DNA from 4 places in the Laedolimicola intestinihominis genome. Region 4 is predicted to be linked to each of the others. Evidence: riboswitches for the same ligand, from Rfam matches in the RefSeq annotation. Region 4 holds a riboswitch; each other region holds the start of a gene.
What was found. Region 4 has a riboswitch for cyclic di-GMP ahead of gatY (tagatose-bisphosphate aldolase subunit GatY). Riboswitches for the same ligand answer to the same signal wherever they lie in the genome.
Positions count from the first base shown of each region.

Region 1 (3,164 bases), on a different contig from region 4:
TTTTATTGGAGAAATGGTAGCAAAGTATGCGGAAGCAATGGACTTGGATAATTTGCCTGATCCGGATTTTTATCTTCGTAGGGAAAGAATAAGACAGTTGTACATGGAGCTATATAAAGAGAAGAATATAACAAAGTTCAGAAATACAAAAATCTCTATTGAAAGAAAAGTTGCAGCATGATACTATAACCGCATAGACGGATGGATGAATTTGTAAATACGGATATGCACGGAATGTTGATGGAGGAAAAATCATGATTATCAGTGAAAGAATTTTTTGTGTGATGGAGCAGAAGAACATAACGCAGTTGGAACTCTCAAGAAGGACCGGGATTGCAACAAGTAACATCAGTGACTGGAAGAAGAAAAAGACGAATCCCAAAGCGGACTGTCTGTTGTCTATATGTGATGCATTGGAGATTACTCCCGAACAGCTTTTGACTGGAAAAGGAATTGATCCGGAATATAAAGATGCAGATATGGATTATGAAGTTACCAGGTCGGATATTAAGATTTTAAAGCAGATTCACAGCCTTGGAGATGCGCAGTATAAAAGATTGATGGCGTATATGAAAGCCTTGCAGAAGTTGGAACAGATGGAGAACATGGTGGAGGAATAGAGATGGCAAATAAAATAGTTAGGGAAATTATTCACGCAAAAGGAATTGATATTGGGATTTACACGAAAGATTTTGAAAATGAATATAAATGATGAATGAGCTTCATATGAAAAAAATGTTAGCTTTTTAGGATTCATTGATTTAGATTTTTTATAAAGAGAAGTTCAAAAATAGAAGTAAAAAATGTGTAGATTTTTCAAAAAAAATTATTGACGTGCGGAAAACCGCATGGTATGGTTTTTTAAAGAAAGAGATTATTTTAAAGGCAAACCTGTTGAAAGGCAGGGTCGCAAAGCCAGAAGGGACTAAAGTCAGAAAACTTGACTATGTCAGCCGGTTGCCACTGTTTCCATATCATCATAATATATGGAAAAGATGTTTGAACAGAAGAGATTCCGATACCTGTTATACTATATAGATGTGTGATTTTAGAGAAATATAGTAGGGACACTGGCAGATTTTGGCAAGTGTCCTTTTTGTATGCAAAAATGGGTAACAAAACTAGCAGGGACAGGTTTTCTGTATACAGATAAAAGCAGGATGAAGAAGGCATAAGACGGAGAGAGGACTTTTATAAAATGAAAAATTATGAAGACAAAATATATTCATTAGGTGAGACTGTAACGGGGCAGACACAGGCCATGTCACAGGCCGTACAGAAAACACTGGAAAATAATGGCGGGGTAGGTATAATGACAGGATCTTATGACCAAAACCTGTCTATTTTATCTGTGGATAATCTGCTGTTGCATAGTACAGGATATACATTCGATACTTTCATGGAACAGACAAAAGGCTCATTGAGAAACTTCTTTTATGACGAGGAAGATATACTGGAGCGAGACCGTTTTTTGCAGCTTCACGGAACAGGGGAAGCACAGATCCTTACAGCAGACGGTACAGTGAATAATGTACGGCTTTGTAAAGAGGATGCGACAGATGAGGCGGGCAGACAGATCTGGGTTATGTCCGTACAGGTCAATTGGGATCATGTAAATCTGGCACTGCTCAATGAGGCTATCTATTCCGGCTTCTGGTATTTTGACTGTGATGAAAACAGTGAGATTGTGAATGCGAACTGGAGTCATGAATTCCGAAAAATGCTCGGCTATCATGACACTCTGGACTTTCCGAATAAACTGGAATCCTGGTCAGATCTTCTGCATCCACAGGATAAAGAAAGAGTAATGGTGCAGCTCCAGGCGGCAATTAAGGATAAGACGAACCAGATAAAATACCAGGTAGAGTATCGTATGAGAATGAAGGATAATCAATACCAGTGGTTTCGGGCATCGGCAGAAGTGATACGTCGTCTGGATGGTTCTGCCAGCAGGATTGCCGGGATTTTTATTAACATTGATGGGGAGAAAAAAGAAACCATGCAGGCACAAAAATCTGCTGCTTTCCACCGGGCTTTTACGAAAGCAGATTTGTGCGAGTATTATGTGAATCTGGAAGCGAATACTTTTGATACCTTTAAGGTTGAACCGTCCCTGATGACAGTCTTTGAACAGAGCCATACGTGGGATGAACTGGTTCGGCATTTTGTGGATTCCTATGTTGTGGAAACCGATAAGAAGGCGGTAGCCTCTTTTTATGACCGTGGTTATATTGCGGAAAAGCTGAAAGGCCTGGAAACCGAATTGGCTTTAGAGTGTCGTATCACTCTGAATGGAGAAGAACGATGGGTTCGTAATGTAATCATACGCGGCGAGATAGAGGATTCGGAATATGCCATGATCTTTCTGCGTGATATCACAGAGGCAAAGGTAGAGAGCGCACGGCATCTGCAGATGGCAGCGGATAATGCTTCCATGGAGCAGCTGATTCAGAGTATTGTGCGTCTGGTTGACCGCTTTGTTGTCTGTGATCTGGAAAATGACAGATATGAATTCTACAATCTGAATGGACAGATGATATATAAACCTCTGGGATTTTATCATGATTTTCAGATGCAGGTTCTTGAAAAATATAAGACACTGGAACCATTGGAAGCTATAGATATCCTGATAGCCCCGGATAATATTCGGAAGAAATTGAAAAATGAAAATGATATTTATAAGTTTGAGTATTGCAGCCTGGATGAAAAGACTTATAAAATCGCTTCTTATATTCCCTTGGAATGGAAGAATGGAAAGCTGGAAAAGGTATTGCTGGCATCCATGGATGTGACACAGGAGAAGAAAGCAGAAATTGAATCCCGTCAGGCACTGAAAGAGGCTTACCGGTCCGCAGAAAATGCAAATCGTGCGAAAACAGAATTCCTTTCCAATATGTCCCATGATATCCGGACACCAATGAATGCGATTGTGGGTCTGACGGCAATCGCAGGAGCAAATGTTGAGAGCCCGGACAGAGTCATTGAATGCCTCGGCAAGATCACAGAATCAAGCCGCCATCTGCTGGGGCTGATCAATGAAGTATTGGATATGGCACGTATTGAAAGTGGAAAAATGACACTGGCACAGGAAGATTTCAATCTGTCAGAGCTGGTAGATAATCTTATTACACTTACGAAACCGGTGCTTGATGAACATAAACATA
Region 1 is NZ_JBBMFE010000001.1:356,747-359,910, forward strand. Features, by position in the region: gene WMO29_RS01545 (hypothetical protein) at 1-181, shown strand, start outside; gene WMO29_RS01550 (helix-turn-helix domain-containing protein) at 255-620, shown strand; cyclic di-GMP riboswitch class I at 875-965, shown strand; gene WMO29_RS01555 (response regulator) at 1,199-3,164, shown strand, end outside.
Region 1: another riboswitch for cyclic di-GMP. It lies ahead of WMO29_RS01555 (response regulator); the one in region 4 lies ahead of gatY (tagatose-bisphosphate aldolase subunit GatY).

Region 2 (3,164 bases), on a different contig from region 4:
GTAATCAATGTGATTCTGAACCTGTTTTTCGTTATTGAGTGTCACATGGCGGCGGAAGGCGTGGCTCTGGCCAGCGCTATTTCCCAGTATCTGTCGGCATTTCTGATTCTGGCACATCTGATGAGGCGCTCAAAGCGGTGTAAATTCCTTCGATGCAGTGACCGTATCGGGAAATGCGGCAGCCACCAACGCAGATACCATTATTTTCAATGTGATGTACGCTTTTTATACCGGCTGCACCAGCTTTATGGGGCAGAACCGCGGCGCCGGGCAGAGAAAGCGGGTGTTAAAAAGCTATTTTATTAGTTTGTTTTATTCCTTTGCCATCGGCGCGATTCTGGGCGGCTTGCTTTTTGTGTTCGGGCGGCAGTTTCTAAGCCTCTTCGCCACCGAGGCGGCGGTCTTGGATGTGGGCATGCAGCGAATCCGGATTATGGCCTTTTCCTATATGATTTCGGCTTTTATGGACTGCACCATTGCGGCCTCCAGAGGACTTGGAAAGAGCGTGGCGCCGACGGTCATCGTGATTTTGGGATCCTGCGTGTTTCGAATTGCATGGATTTACACGGTTTTCGCATATTTTCATACGATTCCGTCACTTTATCTGCTGTATTTCTTCTCCTGGACGATCACGTCGGTGGCGGAGATTCTTTACTTTGTACACACCTGGCGGAAAATGGTGCGTGAGGGGCAGTTATAAGGACAGCCTAAGGGAAATGATTTCGCGAGTCGCGTGAATGGAACCACAGAAAATGAGTATTTGAGGAACAGGTATGGAAAATTTTGAAGATAATTTGTTTTTAAAGGCCAATCTGGAGAAAGAAATTCCGATTCTGCGGACGCAGATCCAGAATCTCTACGAGCAGCTTGACCGGAAATTTCACCTACAGGGGGCTATGGTGCCGATTACCTTCGGCATGGATACGGACTGTCTGGGCTCCTACACCCGGGGCAGTCACAATGAGAAGGAGCATTTTCATTTTTCTCTGCTTTTTATCGGCTATGCGGTGAAGCATCCGCTGAGCAAAGAGGAGCGGACAGATCTCTACCGCCATGAATACGCCCATTACATGCAGTACAATATGCCGATTCCGAAGCAGTATCAGTGGCAGTCAGGCACCCACGGCAGCGCCTGGAAATACTGTTGTTCCCTGGTGGGCGCAGCACCGACGCCCTATTACAAGGCAGGCGAGGCATTGATGAAGCATAATTACGACAAGGTCCTGAAAAATCCGATTCACGATAAGACGGTCCCTCTGCGGGATCGGTATCGGCGGGAGCAGGAGCATAAGAAAGCGAAAGACAGCGTAATTCAGTATCAAATCGGTGAGCAGGTGTCTCATCCCAAATTCGGGCATGGCAGGGTGGAAAAAGTAGAGCAGAAAACGGGCTCGGTGAATCTGCATATCCGGTTTGAAGATGGGGTGCGGAAGATTGATCAGAAGTGGCTGATTCGGTCGAAGTATCAGAAAAAAGGATTGAATCTTGATCAATCTCAATGATTCGTCGTTTCAAAAGCATTAAAAGCATCAAAACGGCGTGGTTTTGCTTGCGTACAGTGGAATATGGGAGTATAATGATATCAATATTTTCGCTTGAGTTTAAAAGCTTTAATAGGATATTCGGCAAACCAGATGAAAGTCTGGGACGCAAAGCTAAAGGGCCTGTAAAATGGCAGCCAGTTGCATGAAATGAGGTGCACTGTCTGTTTGGCAGTGCTTTTTTATGGTAAAATAAAGCTTCATCAGATACATAGGAATTGTTGGATATTTTGATATTGTAAAAAAGGAAAATAGCAGAATAGCAGGAATAGAAGAAAAATGAAAGGAAAAAGAATAATTGCAGGCATTTTGCTTGCGGGAATTTTAGCAGTCACCCTGACAGGGTGTAAAAATACAGACAGCAGTAAAAAAGAAACCGAAAAGCCGGTCATTACACTCGGCAGCGACAGTTATCCACCCTATAATTATCTGAATGAGGATGGTGTGCCGACGGGCATAGATGTAGAACTGGCTACGGAAGCATTCAAAAGAATGGGCTATCAGGTGGAGGTTGTCCAGATTAACTGGGAGAAGAAAAAGGAACTGGTGGAGAGCGGAGAGATTGACTGTATCATGGGTTGTTTTTCCATGGAAGGACGCCTTGACGATTATCGCTGGGCGGGACCGTACATAGCAAGCCGTCAGGTGGTTGCGGTAAATGAGAACAGTGATATCTATAAACTGAGTGACTTGGAGGGAAAGAACCTGGCTGTCCAGTCCACAACCAAACCGGAAGGCATCTTCCTGAATCGGACGGATGAGAGAATTCCAAAGCTGGGTAATCTGATCAGCCTGGGACACAGGGAGCTGATCTATACGTTTCTTGGAAAAGGATATGTAGATGCAGTTGCAGCACACGAGGAATCTATCGTTCAGTATATGAAGGATTATGATGCAAGCTTCCGTATTCTGGAAGAGCCTCTGATGATCACCGGAATAGGTGTCGCTTTTGCAAAAGATGATGACAGAGGAATCTGTGAGCAGATGGGGCAGACGTTGGAAGAAATGCGTCAGGATGGCACATCCCTGAAAATCATTGAAAAATACCTGGATGATCCCCGGAAGTACCTGGAGGTGGATGATCTTGGATATTAAGAGAAAGAAAAAAGAAAAACGGATCCAGCTGCTCGGAGGTTTGATTGGAATCTGTGTGGCAGTAGTCTCTCTGTTTTATTTCTTCCACGCAGAAAAAGCGGAAGCAGAGAAAAGAATGGTGGAGATTGTAAACTATGTGAAAGTGCAGTGCTCCACCTACACCCATTATAATGAATCTTCGGAATCCAAAAGTCTTCTCCGTGCCATTGAAAGTGCTAGACAGATGAGCACGAATATCGATACGGAAATAGAAAACGGCGGTCAGCTAAGTCGGGATTTTCTGAAAGAAAACCTGCAGACTCTCTGGGTGGATGGTATCATTATACTGGATGCAGAGGGAAAGATGGACTGTGAATACAGTATGGATGAGTCTCTGACTAATGAGATCACGGAGTATCTGCAAAAAGACATTATCATGGATTTTGACGGATATGAAGAAAGAACTTATTCAGAACGGTTTAACAGGAAAGACGGATCACATATTGACATTGCAGCCTGTGCCAGAAAAGATGCACCAGGTATCGTTGC
Region 2 is NZ_JBBMFE010000006.1:28,941-32,104, forward strand. Features, by position in the region: gene WMO29_RS08070 (MATE family efflux transporter) at 1-306, shown strand, start outside; gene WMO29_RS08075 (MATE family efflux transporter) at 200-700, shown strand; gene WMO29_RS08080 (hypothetical protein) at 774-1,502, shown strand; cyclic di-GMP riboswitch class I at 1,615-1,690, shown strand; gene WMO29_RS08085 (substrate-binding periplasmic protein) at 1,821-2,636, shown strand; gene WMO29_RS08090 (ATP-binding response regulator) at 2,620-3,164, shown strand, end outside.
Region 2: another riboswitch for cyclic di-GMP. It lies ahead of WMO29_RS08085 (substrate-binding periplasmic protein); the one in region 4 lies ahead of gatY (tagatose-bisphosphate aldolase subunit GatY).

Region 3 (3,164 bases), on a different contig from region 4:
GTAATTTTTAACAATTTTCAGCAACTGTAAGCCCACAGATTTTTCATCTGATTCATCAGCTTCTGCACATCCCAGTGTTGTTTTGTCCGTTTCACGCTGTTCGGATCCTGCAAAATGATGTCGCCGTTCTTATCCACGCCTGTCAGCACCAGAAAATGTCCCGCATTCGTGAAGTCGCCCGGGCCCATCACGCAGATAATCGGCTGACCCGCCTCCAAGGTGGCACGGATATGCTCCGCATCAAAAATCACGCTGGAGACGGTAAGCCCCAGCTTTTCCGCACCGCTGCTCATCAGAGCCCAGGAAGAACCGGACCCATCCACATAATAACCGTTATCCTCGGCCATTTTTGCCACCTCATAGGGATTCCACTGCGTATCGCCAGTCAGACCGCAGGTCACCATAGACAGACAGGTGGGTCCGCAGCCTGTCACTGCCAGAAAATCGCTACCATAGGTTTCGTATCCCCAGCGCTCATCCCACTGCAAAAAATGGGGAATCTCTCCCTTCATCACGTCTTTCGAAATGTCAATTTCTTCCAGTCCCTTGTATTTCGGATAATCCAGCACGAAATCCTTCGTCTCTGGGTTGCGCTCCACCAGCGCAATCAGGCTTTCCGGGTAACCCTGCTCCCGCAATTTCTGCGTATTCACTTTTCCAAACCCGCAAAAAAGATTTAACGCTGTATAGGCCACCAGCACCAGCAGGATCGCCTCCAGAAGCGTCCCGAGCATGGACGCCAGAAAGCGGATGCGGGCCTTTTGCCGATTCCGACGGCGTCCGCGGCGGTGGTTTCCTGTATTTCCACTCCGGTGGCGGACATCCGTTCTGCTTCTCCGTACATCCCATTCATCTTCCGGATCTGCTGTGCGCTCATCCCTGTACTCTGCTTTATTTTTCTGTCTGGTCATGGTAGTCCCCTCTTCTTTCGTTGTATAGGTTCAGTATAACAAAGGGATTTCCATTCTTCTTGTACATTCTCTTTCGAATTTCTTATATTTCTCTTATTTTTTCTTTCTTCTGTTTTGTGGTCAATGGATCATTCTGCCAGAAGAATATTCCTGCCTTCAAGGATTTCACTGCTTGATTCAGAGCTTTCAGCACGTTTTTTTACATAATAGCTTTCATCCGCTATCCTGTGTTTAAGTATAACTGTAAAGGTGCTGCCCTTTCCCGGTTCACTCTCTACATCTATGGTTCCGCCAAGCAGATCAACATATTTCCTGACGATTGACATGCCCAGTCCGGTTCCTGCGAATGAGTTCGTAGCCATATCCTCGTCTTACACCGTTTTTATCGACATAATCAAAGGTATCCTCAAAGGATCCGATACGGATGATCTGTGGCTGTTTTTCATCATTATTCTTTTCCGCAGCCCGGCAATGTACTGATAACATCATCCACATTCCTAAAACTACAAATATACCTGCAAATAGTACGGCTGATTTTTTTCGACTTTTATCCATTATTCTTTTCTCCCCAAATCATCAGGTTATTACACACCACAAATCTAAAGGGAAAAATGCACTGCCTTTCCAGACAATGCATCTTAAAGGTTGCAGCTGGCTGTCATTTTACAGACCCTATAGCTTTGCGTCTCAGTCTTTCGACTGATTTGCCGATGAATCTTTATTGGTATTATATTGTACATTTTTTTGAAGCTGTCTATTATAAATATTTCATCATTGTTGGCACAAGAATGTTCATATCAACAGGCTTTGCAACATGAGCATTCATTCCAACAGAAAGAACCTTTTGTGTATCTTCTGCGAAAGCATTGGCCGTCATCGCAATAATTGGGATTCTGGCTTTTTTCGTATCCTTCATCTTTCGGATAGTTAATGCAGCGTCATATCCATTCATAACAGGCATCTGAATATCCATAAGGATCATCTTGTAATAACCAGCATCCGCTTTTTCAATCATATCAATGCATGCAACACCATCATTTGCAGTCTCAACAATACAGCCTTCTTCCGTCAATAGTTCCTTTGCGATTTCAGTGTTGATCTCATTATCTTCGACTAATAAGATTCGAACACCGTTCAAGCAATTCTTACTACTCAGATTACTATTTTTTTTCACCAGAGAATCTTCTTTTGACGCTTTCCTGCAAGGAATCGTTACTGTAAATTGGGAACCCTCACCCTGCTTGCTTTTCACTTCTATTGTGCCATCCATGAGATCTACAAGCTTTTTTGTAATGCCCATTCCGATGCCACTACCATCAATATGACTTAACGTAGTGTTACGTTCTCTTTCAAAAGTTTCAAAAATACGCTTTTGGAATTCTTCAGACATACCAATTCCATTATCGGTAATGGTAATGATCAGATTGCACCGGTCTTCTTTTTCACAGGATTTCTGTACAACATTACAGGATATCCTACCTCCTGTATTTGTATACTTTATTGCATTGCTTATAATATTAAGACAGACTTCTGACAGGTGCGGTGCATCCATATATACATACGGATACATGATTTGTTCTGTCAGGGAGAGAGTTTGATTTTTTCTTTCTGCCTGTTGTTGGAACATAATGATACAATTTTCAAAGCACTCATGAACATTCGAAACAGTGTATTCCATTTCGACCTGATTATTTTCAATCCTTGCAAGATTCAGAACATTACCAAGCATCGACAGAAGTTCTTTTCCGCATATTTGAATTTTTTCAAGGTATCTGCCAAGTTTTTCTGTTTCTTGCAAATGTCTGGTCGCCAGTTCTGCATAACCAATAATCGCATTCATAGGCGTCCTGATATCATGGGACATATTGAACAGGAATGTCGATTTTGCTTTATTTGCACATTCTGCTTTTAATTTAGCCTCCCGTAATTCTTCCTCTTGTCTTAATTCCCGCATTTTTTCATCTGTCACATCTCGATTTGCAATCAGCACGGATGTAACATTTCCATTTTTATCATAACTCTGAGGAACGACCATAGCAAGAAACCATGCTCCTTCCTTTAGTTTGAATTCGGAAGACATAGATTCTTTATTATGAAGCCGTGCCGCCATGGTCTGTATATCAAGAAATTCCATATACTTCTGCGCAAACGGTTCTGCCATCACCCTTTCGATAATCTCGATCTTAGGATTCCATTCGGTATAATCTTTCATATCAATAATCATTTTTCGACTTTTTTTGACAAGCTCAACAC
Region 3 is NZ_JBBMFE010000010.1:120,964-124,127, reverse strand. Features, by position in the region: gene WMO29_RS11390 (C39 family peptidase) at 18-911, opposite strand; gene WMO29_RS11385 (ATP-binding protein) at 1,040-1,237, opposite strand; gene WMO29_RS11380 (hypothetical protein) at 1,212-1,466, opposite strand; cyclic di-GMP riboswitch class I at 1,555-1,630, opposite strand; gene WMO29_RS11375 (ATP-binding protein) at 1,669-3,164, opposite strand, start outside.
Region 3: another riboswitch for cyclic di-GMP. It lies ahead of WMO29_RS11380 (hypothetical protein); the one in region 4 lies ahead of gatY (tagatose-bisphosphate aldolase subunit GatY).

Region 4 (3,164 bases):
ATAAAGGCCAGGAACAGTAGCAGGATAATACCTGCGCCCAGGGTCATCCACAGGAAATTCCGAAACTGCAGCACGCCCTCCGGCTTCGTCCCTCTCCGACGCCCGCGCACCGTGGCAATCAGGCAAATCAGTCCGTACCCGGCGTACATCAGCACCGCGAAGGGATTCGCCAGCACGATCACCGCCATCAGAATGCCGCACAGGATATATTCCGGCACCGAATGCTCCATATCCGCCGAGAGCACCGCCAGCAGTACCGGCAGGATGCCGAATTCGATGGAATTATAGGACATGGCGCAGATGCTGAAGGGCGCGAAAATCGCGAACAAAAACGTTGGTCCGAAGGAAGCATATCCACGCCGCTGAAACCGCAGATAGAAGAACAGCGTCAGCACGCCGGAGTACACCAGATAGACAAACCGGCTCGCCATCACAATTCCTTCCGTAGACCCCATGACCGTCCGGATCAGGCTGTAAATGGGATGTAACAGAAAGGAACAGAGCTGCTGGGTCGGATTCCACTCATCGATCAGAATTTTCTCTCCCCGGAAAATACGCTCCGAACAGCCGATAAAATACATCTCATCCGCCGTATTGAAGCCGTAGATGCTCCTCCATATGAAAATCACCTGTAATAAAAGAAACAGGCCGATAAAAATCAGGTGCTGCCGCCTGCGGTCTGTCTGCATGGTCTCTACGTTCACTTTCTATTCTCCCATTTATTTCCAATTATGCTCGCAACGCAGAGGCTGCTGTTACACAGCCCCTGCGTTTTTTTCAGCCTCTTAAACTCTGTCCGTGCAGCCGCACATCTTCATACGCGTCTCCACGATGGCTTTCACGTGCTCCATGGCTACCTTGCCATACTTCTTCGGATCGAAGGCGTCCGGGTTTGCCGCCAGGAATTCCTTCACGCCGTCGGTATAGGCGATACGAAGCTCTGTGGCAAAGTTGACCTTGCAGATACCGCGCTTGATGCTCTCTACCACTGCTTCCTCGGACAGGCCGCTTGCTCCGTGCAGTACCAGCGGGATATCTACGACTTTCCGGATCTCAGCCAGGCGGTCCAGATCCAGCTTCGGTACTCCCTTGTATACACCGTGAGCGGTTCCGATGGCTACGGCCAGGGATGTTACGCCGGTGCGCTCCACGAATTCTTTTGCCTCCAGCGGATCTGTATAACCATTGCCCTCGCCGCCGTCCAGATCGTCCTCTTTGCCGCCGACCTTGCCAAGCTCCGCCTCTACCGGGATTCCGGAAGGTCTGCAGGCGTCTGCTACGGCCTTGGTTACCGCTATATTTTCCTCAAACACATTGTGGGAGCCGTCAATCATGATGGAAGTGTAGCCGGTCCGCAGCGCCCGCATAGCCAGGTCAAAGCTATCGCCGTGATCCAGGTGCAGACACACCGGAACGCTGGCGCGCTCAGCGGCCGCCTTTACATTTGCCAGATACATATCCAGTCCCGCGTACTTAATGGTGGACGGTGTAGTCTGCAGCATCAGCGGCGCCCGAAGCTCCTCTGCCGCCGCGATAACGGCCATTACCATTTCCATATTCTCCACATTGAAAGCGCCTACGGCGTAGCCGCCCTTCTGTGCGTCCAAAAGCATCTTTTCTGATGTAACAAATGACATGATCGTTCCTCCTCGTCTGATTCAGTGTTATCTTTCTCACCTTATCTATCATACCCCGTATCTCGAAAAAGCGCAACCTCCAACGGGGTTTTCCTGTCCGGAAAAAAATCTCAAAAAAAGCAGAAGCCCGCATTCTATTACATCAAAGTTCCGATTACGATTGCGACAGAAGATACCATCGACTGTTTTGAATAAATCATTGTCCTATCACCTTGCTCACACGAAAATACGCCGAAGGCTTTCGCCCCCGGCGTATTTTCCGTGATCTCTCACATTCCCCTCTTATAAGTAACCCTTCTATGCCGCTCACACAGCTTCGAAAAGCTCTTATCATATAATAGTTTTTATGTAATAGGGATTCCATCGAAATTTCCTATTACATAAAAAATACTGCAACAGGCGTCAAAACAGGCGCACAAATCACAGCATCCAAACATATCAGAATTCTTTTCGGACTTCCAATAGCAACCGGCTGTCATAGTTTTACCCTTAGACCCTTTTGGCTTTGCGTCCCTGCTTTTCAGCAGGTTTGCCCAGTATTCTCTTTTTGCAATATTGTTCATTTTAGCAGAGTCCCTTCCATATTGCAAGTCAGATTTTTGTCAAATTTTTTCTCCCGTCATCTGTTAATTAGTCATCTTCCCAGATATACGTTTTTTTATTGTTCGAAGCAAGGTTCGTTCACCGATAGAGACTCCTTTCCGGGCTTTTTGCTCTATAGGAATCATAGTTTTCGCGCTTTAACGCAACACAGTGTTTCCTGTAGAGCAAAAGGAGCACGGAACCTCGCAGTTCCATGCTCCCGTATGTAACTTCTCTTTTCGAATTAACGGATAGTCTTGTACAGCGGGCCGTATGCCTTGCATGCACGGAAGTCCTGTCCCTCTTTGTTCATACCGAATGCGTTCCATGCTGCCGGACGGAAGATCTCCTCTTCCGGAACATTGTGCATACATACCGGGATTCTTAAGATGGAGCAGAGGGTAATCAGGTCTGCGCCGATGTGACCGTAGCTGATAGCGCCATGGTTTGCGCCCCAGTTGTTCATCATATCGTAAGCGGTCTTGAATGCGCCCTCGCCTGTGCAGCGCGGTGCGAACCATGTGCAGGGCCATGTATAGTCTGTTCTCTTCCACAGAGTATCGGATACATCATCCGGCAGGTTGATGGTCCAGCCCTCTGCAATCTGCAGAACCGGTCCAAGTCCTTTTACCAGGTTCAGGCGAATCATGGTAGCCGGCATCTCAGCTCTGGTCAGGAAACGGGAGGAGAATCCGCCGCCACGGAAGTAGCCGTTGTCAGCTGCGTTCCAGGTGGTTGCTTCCATAATCTTCTTCTGATCCTCTTCGGTTACATCCCACCACTGCTTCATGGTGCCGTTGCCGTTCTCATCCTTTACTTCGCCGCAGGCATCCAGACAGCATGCGCCGGAATTGATCAGATGGATAAAGCCGTCAGCCTCTTTTGCCTTGCCTTCCAGATCGTAGCCGGTAACTCTCTTCACTGCGTCGCCGCTCCAGTAGGTAC
Region 4 is NZ_JBBMFE010000005.1:31,392-34,555, reverse strand. Features, by position in the region: gene WMO29_RS07055 (hypothetical protein) at 1-704, opposite strand, end outside; gene gatY (tagatose-bisphosphate aldolase subunit GatY) at 786-1,637, opposite strand; cyclic di-GMP riboswitch class I at 2,098-2,181, opposite strand; gene WMO29_RS07045 (L-fucose isomerase) at 2,464-3,164, opposite strand, start outside.